2 regions of the Clostridium sp. AF32-12BH genome follow, and region 1 is predicted to be linked to the other one. Evidence: riboswitches for the same ligand, from Rfam matches in the RefSeq annotation. Region 1 holds a riboswitch; the other holds the start of a gene.
The links. Region 1 has a riboswitch for FMN ahead of ribD (bifunctional diaminohydroxyphosphoribosylaminopyrimidine deaminase/5-amino-6-(5-phosphoribosylamino)uracil reductase RibD). Riboswitches for the same ligand answer to the same signal wherever they lie in the genome.
Positions count from the first base shown of each region.

Region 1 (3,413 bases):
GTCTGCCGTAAACCCGGAAGTGTCCAGATTCGTTACCGTCAGGCAAATCCCATTGACTGCAATGCTGTCGCCCACTTTGGTACCGGCAAGCACCTGTTTTGCCTGAATGGTCAGCGCCGCCGAATGTGCACCCCAGGTAATCCGTTTTAACGTTCCAATCTCTTCAACGATCCCCGTAAACATCCTGCACCTCGCTTTCCACTAGGAAATCCTCGCCCAGCTTTCGGATTTCTCTGACCTTCAGCCGGACCGCTTCCGAAGGATCTGCCACACCAGGCCCCTCCACCGGCGTTTTGGCTTTTGCACCGCCAAACAGCTTCGGTGCAAGATAAGCATGTACTTCTTTGACAATCCCGCTTTTTAACGCGGACCAGTTTAAGGTACCGCCTCCCTCCAGCAAAATACTGTCGATCTGTTTTTCGCCAAGCAGCTTCATCAGGTCCTTGAGATTCACATGCCCCTCTTCCTCTGAAACTGGCAAAATCTGGCAGCCCGCCTGTTCATAGGGAAGATATCGTTTTTTGTCCGTCTCGCAGACAGCCAGAATTGTAGGAATTTCCCTCGCGGTCTTTACGATTCTGGATTCCATCGGAGTTTTTAAGTGTGTATCACAGATGATCCGGACCGGATTTCTTCCTCCCGGCATGCGGCAGTTCAGCAATGGATCATCTGCCAGTACGGTATTGACCCCCACCATGATGCCACAGTAACGGCTGCGCTCCCGCTGCACCCACGCCCGTGCCTCCTCGCCAGTAACCCATTTGGATGCCCCGGTATATGCCGCAATTTTCCCATCCATGGTCATGGCATATTTTAAAACCACATAGGGAGTTTTTCTGCGGATGTAATGGAAAAACACCGGATTTAGCGCATCGCATTCTTCTTTCAGCACATGGGTTTCTACCAGAATGCCGCGTTCCCGCAAATACTGGATTCCCTTTCCGGCAACCAGTGGATTCGGATCATCCGATCCCACAAAAACCCGCTTGATCCCCGCCTGCACGATTGCCTCTACGCAGGGAGGCTGTTTTCCATAGTGGCAGCATGGCTCTAACGTGACATAGAGGTCTGCCCCCTCCGTCGGCTCCATACAGGCACGGAGCGCATTGCGCTCTGCATGAAGTTCCCCATACCGCGCATGGTATCCTTCCCCGATGATTCTCCCGTCTTTTACCACCACGGCGCCTACCATCGGATTCGGACTGGTCCAGCCTTCGCCTTTTTTCGCCAGTTCCACTGCCCGGCGCATATAATCCTGTTTTGTCAAAGACTCCTTCCTCCATTTCCTGTTCGCATAAGTATCAAGCAGAAGGATGGTTAACGTCAGATGCACCACAGATACTTCTGAGTTATGCAATACAGAAAAAAGCAGATCCAAAGAATCAATATTCTTCAGAACTTGCTTTTCTTTTTGTACTGTTTTTCCGTTATTTTTGAATTTTCCGTATCCTGTAAACCATTTTCCAAATCATGAAAAAGAACTCTCTTTGTTCCTGCTCACGAAATCACGAAAAATGCGATCTGCATGTTCCATTTGTTTCATAAAACACAATTCCTATGAAATAAAAGAAGCTCTGAAATTTTCATTCCAGAGCGGTTATCACAAATACGGTATTTTCAAAAATATAAGAAATACACGATCATTCTTCTTTCATCCAGACTATACTGTCGGCTTCGGAATTGCACCGAATCATGCCTTGCGGCTCGTGGGCTTTACCACCGGTGGAGAATTTCGCTCCGCCCTGAAGACTTTATGCTTTTTACGAGTGGTATTATTGCACATTTCTATAGGAAAGTCAAGATATGGTGTAAAATTGGTGTAATCCTGTGTGAATCCAGATTCATGAAACTATAACAGGTCCAAAAGCACATCATAAAGCTGGAAATTATTGTTTACAACCAGCAGCAGCTTTTCTTTTGCACCATTCAGCTGATGAAACAGCTTCCGCACAGTATGATTTTCGGAGCGCAAATATTTATTCTCATCATAGAAATACTGCTCATCCAACATCACTGCCAAGCAATCCGGTGTTTTTCCTGTTACCATATGTTCTGACAAAAGTTGATATCCCTGTTCTTTTGCATACTGAATCAAATTTTCTGCTTCCTGGTTATTGTTGGCATAAAACACAGTAACATTTGGAAAGTGTCTGGTAACTTTCCGCTCTGGAAGATGCATCATATTTTGAATAAAAGCTGAAAGTTCCGCATTGGTCCGGATCCGATTTGTCAGACGAAACATCCAAACCTCAGCAAGATTTTCCAACTCCTGTTTTATGCTTTGATCCGCTTCTTCCGGTGAAACCGGGCTCTCATCGTCACTGGAAAAAATAACCGGACGACTTCCAGCCAGGTTTACAATCCTATGTAATACATCCTGACTCAGTAAATGTGCTTCATCAACCAGAACGGCACTGTACTCATCTAATTTTGTTTCTTCTGTAATTTGCGAATCCGAAATCCAGATCATACGCAGCAGGCGTTCATGAAGTTTTTTCCATTTCTGCCCGGAAGTTCCACAGTGAATCATGCAGACCTTTTGCCGGACAGAAAGTTTCATGGCAATGTCATACAGGAGCAAGGTTTTTCCCGTTCCTGGAAGCCCAGAAAACCAGTAATACCCTCTTCGTTCTGTCCTGATTCTTCTTAGAATCTGCCGTTCGATATCTTTCTGCTGCGCTGTCAGAAAATATTCCTTTCTCAGGAAACGTTCAGGCTGTGTCAGCGGCGAGATCAGATACCATTCCGCCTGAAACAATGTTTCCAGATTTCCCGTGTATTCTGGGCTTTTCTCCTGCAATTCCTCACACAACTGTTTCCAGTCTGTGTCAGCAATATGGTCATGATTTGTCAGACGCACCAACCGGTTCTGACTGCTGATGTAAGTGTAAGATTTGATCGGTTTTCCAAGTACAGACAAATAATAGCGGTTCTGTATCAGCTGCCTGCGTATGGCATCTTCGGAAACCGCACCGCTTTTCAGTTCAATGTTTACAATCTGGTTTTCCTTCACCTGGAGCAGGTCAAATTCCTTTCCAAGCCGTGGAATCTGAAAGGAGTAGAAAAAGCGCAGGCGGTATACATGCTCCATATGAGCTTCCAGCTGATCTACCAGGGCTTTCATGCTATTCAGTTCCCATGTACGAAACTTCAGTGGCTTTTCTCGTTCAGATAAATGATACTCCAGTTTGGTAAGATTGGTCAGGTTCTGTTCTCTTGTCAGTGCATAAATTGGTATTGACTTCATTGTTTCCTTACTCTCTCCGCTATATTCTTCCAGTTTTGATTCATCTGCGCTTTGCCTCTGGCTTTACTGCCCCAATAGCCAGGATGCCTTTCATAGCTTCATCATACCACACAAACAAATCCCGAACAATCTGCCATTCTAATTTGACCTGATTCTTTTTTCTCCA
Region 1 is NZ_QUEH01000009.1:33,744-37,156, forward strand. Features, by position in the region: gene DWZ40_RS10415 (riboflavin synthase) at 1-183, opposite strand, end outside; gene ribD (bifunctional diaminohydroxyphosphoribosylaminopyrimidine deaminase/5-amino-6-(5-phosphoribosylamino)uracil reductase RibD) at 164-1,267, opposite strand; FMN riboswitch at 1,640-1,754, opposite strand; gene DWZ40_RS10425 (DNA/RNA helicase domain-containing protein) at 1,850-3,247, opposite strand.

Region 2 (3,413 bases), on a different contig from region 1:
TCATATCGATCGTGATCTTGCTTGTATTGACTTTGAAACTGAAAATGAACAGCTTTATGGCGCTGTTCTTTACCGCAATGGGACTCTCTATTTTCTTTGGCACTTCACCGATTGAGAGTTTAAACAACATTACCGGTTCGTTCGGAAAGAGCCTTGGAAGCATTGGTCTGCCGGTCCTTTTCGGTGCGATCCTTGCCATGGGTGTGCAGGATTCCGGCGCAGCCGTTGCAATCAGTAACTTCTTTGTAAAGCTGTTCCGTGGCAAACACCTGGAACTGGCTCCGGCATTAACCGCATTTGTTATGGCGATTTCCGTATTTGGTGATATTTCACAGCTTCTGACTGCACCGATCGCAGCAACCATTGCAAAGCGTAAAAACATGAACATGGCTGTAGTTACTCCGTATGTCATTACTGCTGTATGGTTCACACATGGTGTTGTTCCACCATCTGCAGCAATCCTGGCAGTAGCAATTCTGCTTGGTGCAGATGTTGGTATGGTAATTCTCTGGGGCCTGGTAATCTGTCTGGCATCCCTTATCATCATTTATGCGCTGACCATCCGCTGGATGACAGAGCATGCTTCCTATGCAGCACCGAAGCCGGAATATACCGTTGGTATCGAGCCGGTCAAAGATGGCGATGACAGCGTAGAGAGCCTTCTGATGAAAGAACCGGATATCCCGAATGCCCTGATCGCCTTCCTTCCGCTGATCGTTCCGGCTGGACTGATCGCAGCAGCATCGATCTGTGCCATGGTTCTTCCAGAGGACAGCGGTGTACTTCAGGTAATCAACTTTATCGGAAACAAATCGATCGCAATGCTGGTTGGCATCATCATCCTGATCCTGACCAATGGAAAGATCAAGGCAAAAATGCTCCGCAATGCAAACCGCACAGAAAAGATCAGCGAGAATGCAAGCCTTCTGGAGCTTGGTATGGGCAACTGGGTAAAACGTGCGATCGATGTTTCTGCAATGGTTCTTATGGTGACCGCAATGGGTGCAGCATTTGCATCTGTACTTTCCAGCCAGCCGGTTGTATCTGAGATCGCAGAGGTTGTTGCAAAATCCGGTATTCCGATGATTCTGATTCCATTTATTATCGCAGCTGTTATGCGTGCAGCAGCAGGTTCCATGGCAACTGCATCCATGGCAGCAGCAGGTATCTGCCTGCCAATCATGAACATGCTTGGTCTGTCACCGGTAGCAGTTACCCTGGCAATCGGTCTTGGCACCGTTCTGTTTGGTCATGTCAATGACTCCGGATGCTGGATGTGTCAGGAGGTATTCAACGTAGACCTGCCGCAGTATCTGAAATATGTCAGCCCGATGGCAGCATTTGGCGGATGTGTCGGCATGGTACTGCTGATGATCTTAAGCATGATCGGTCTTGTATAAATTTACTTGATTTTTTGAAAAAGATGTACTATAGTTAAGGCAATGATAAGTTCTTCGGGGCGGGGTGCGATTCCCCACCGGCGGTTACAGTCCGCGACCTGCTTTGCGCAGCTGATTTGGTGAAATTCCAAAACCGACAGTATAGTCTGGATGAGAGAAGAAATTGTGTGAAAGCTTTTACAGCAAGACCTGTAATGGCAGCATGAACGACTCAAGTCCCCCGGGTAGCGATATCCGGGGGATTTTTCGTTGTATGGTATATCGAGGCGGTATGGCAGCGCATCTGCTGATTTTCACATTTCACACGATTCCTCTGAATGATGAACTTACACGTTACTGTTTGCGCAATGCATGAACAGTGACACGACCAATCTATTTCAGGAGGGAAAAGACATGAAAGAAAAGTTACTGACTACGAAAAATGTTGTATTGATGGGAATGTTTGGTGCTCTTGCAGGTGTGCTGATGCTGTTTGAGTTTCCGCTTCCGTTTCTGGCACCAAGCTTTTACGGACTGGATGTCAGCGAGGTACCGGTGCTGATCGGAACCTTTGCCATGGGACCGGCAGCCGGTGCGATCATGGAAGTCGTAAAAATTCTGGTAAAGCTGGTATTGAAGCCGACCAGTACCGGATTTGTAGGAGAGTTTGCGAACCTGGTGATCTCCTGTGCCCTGGTCATTCCGGCAGGTCTGATCTATAAAATTTCCCACACCAGAAAAGGCGCGATGACAGGACTTGTGTTGGGAACCATCTGTATGGCAGCGGTTGGTGTGGTAGCAAATGCTCTGGTTATGCTTCCGTTCTATTCCAACTTCATGCCGATGGAAACCATTCTGGCAGCAGGCGCAGCCATCAACCCGGCGGTTGGAAGTGTATGGACCTTTGCATTGTTCTGCGTCGGACCGTTCAATGTGGTCAAAGGAATCATTGTGTCCGTGGTGACTGCACTGGTTTATAAACGCGTCAGTGTGCTGATCCATAGCATTGGAACACACAAAACTGTAAAAAATGAGAAACGCGTGAATGCATAAATAATATAGAAAACTTATAGTCAGACACCCTGCGGTCTATCTTGCACCGCAGGGTGTCTTGTGTTATGATAAGGCAGAAACAGACCGGCAAAAAGGTAAGGTTTTATGCCGGAAATAATCATGTGGACACAGCCTTGGCAGCACACCGGTATCATGTTGCTGCAGGATTGCAAAGAAGGTAAACGTATGAATACAAAACTGGTAAAAATAGAAGATACAAAACAGATCAAAGATGAGGAACTGGCTGAGGCAGCTGAAATTCTAAGAACCGGAGGTCTGGTGGCATTTCCGACCGAGACGGTGTATGGTCTTGGCGCGAATGCACTGGATGAGACTGCGGCTAAGAAAATTTACGCAGCAAAGGGCCGCCCGTCCGACAACCCGCTGATCGCGCATATTTCCTGTCTGGACGAACTGGAACCGCTTGTAGCATACATTCCGGAGGCGGGCAGGAAGCTGGCGGAGGCATTCTGGCCGGGACCGCTGACCATGGTATTTCCGAAAAGTGACATTGTGCCTTACGGAACGACCGGCGGGCTGGATACGGTAGCAGTCCGTATGCCGAGTGACCCGGTGGCAAACCGTCTGATCAAACTGGCCGGGGTTCCGGTGGCAGCACCGAGTGCCAATACTTCCGGCAGACCAAGCCCGACCACGGCACAGCATGTATGGCAGGACATGGAAGGCAAGATTGAGATGATCCTGGATGGCGGTCCGGTGGGAATCGGGGTAGAGTCTACGATCGTGGACGTATCCGGTGATGTGCCGACGTTGCTTCGTCCGGGTGCAATTACCATGGAGATGCTGCGCGAGACCGTAGGACAGGTAGAGATTGATCCGGCAATCCAGGCACCGCCAAGTGCGGATCTGCGGCCGAAGGCACCGGGCATGAAATACCGCCATTATGCACCGCATGCAGATCTGCAGCTGATAGAGGGTGAGACTGGTAAGGTGGTGGAAACCATCAACGAACTGGTGAAA
Region 2 is NZ_QUEH01000018.1:52,850-56,262, reverse strand. Features, by position in the region: gene DWZ40_RS16045 (hypothetical protein) at 1-1,400, shown strand, start outside; FMN riboswitch at 1,447-1,566, shown strand; gene DWZ40_RS16040 (ECF transporter S component) at 1,794-2,432, shown strand; gene DWZ40_RS16035 (L-threonylcarbamoyladenylate synthase) at 2,619-3,413, shown strand, end outside.
Region 2: it holds a riboswitch for FMN, as region 1 does, so the genes downstream of both, DWZ40_RS16040 (ECF transporter S component) here and ribD (bifunctional diaminohydroxyphosphoribosylaminopyrimidine deaminase/5-amino-6-(5-phosphoribosylamino)uracil reductase RibD) in region 1, are expected to answer to the same signal.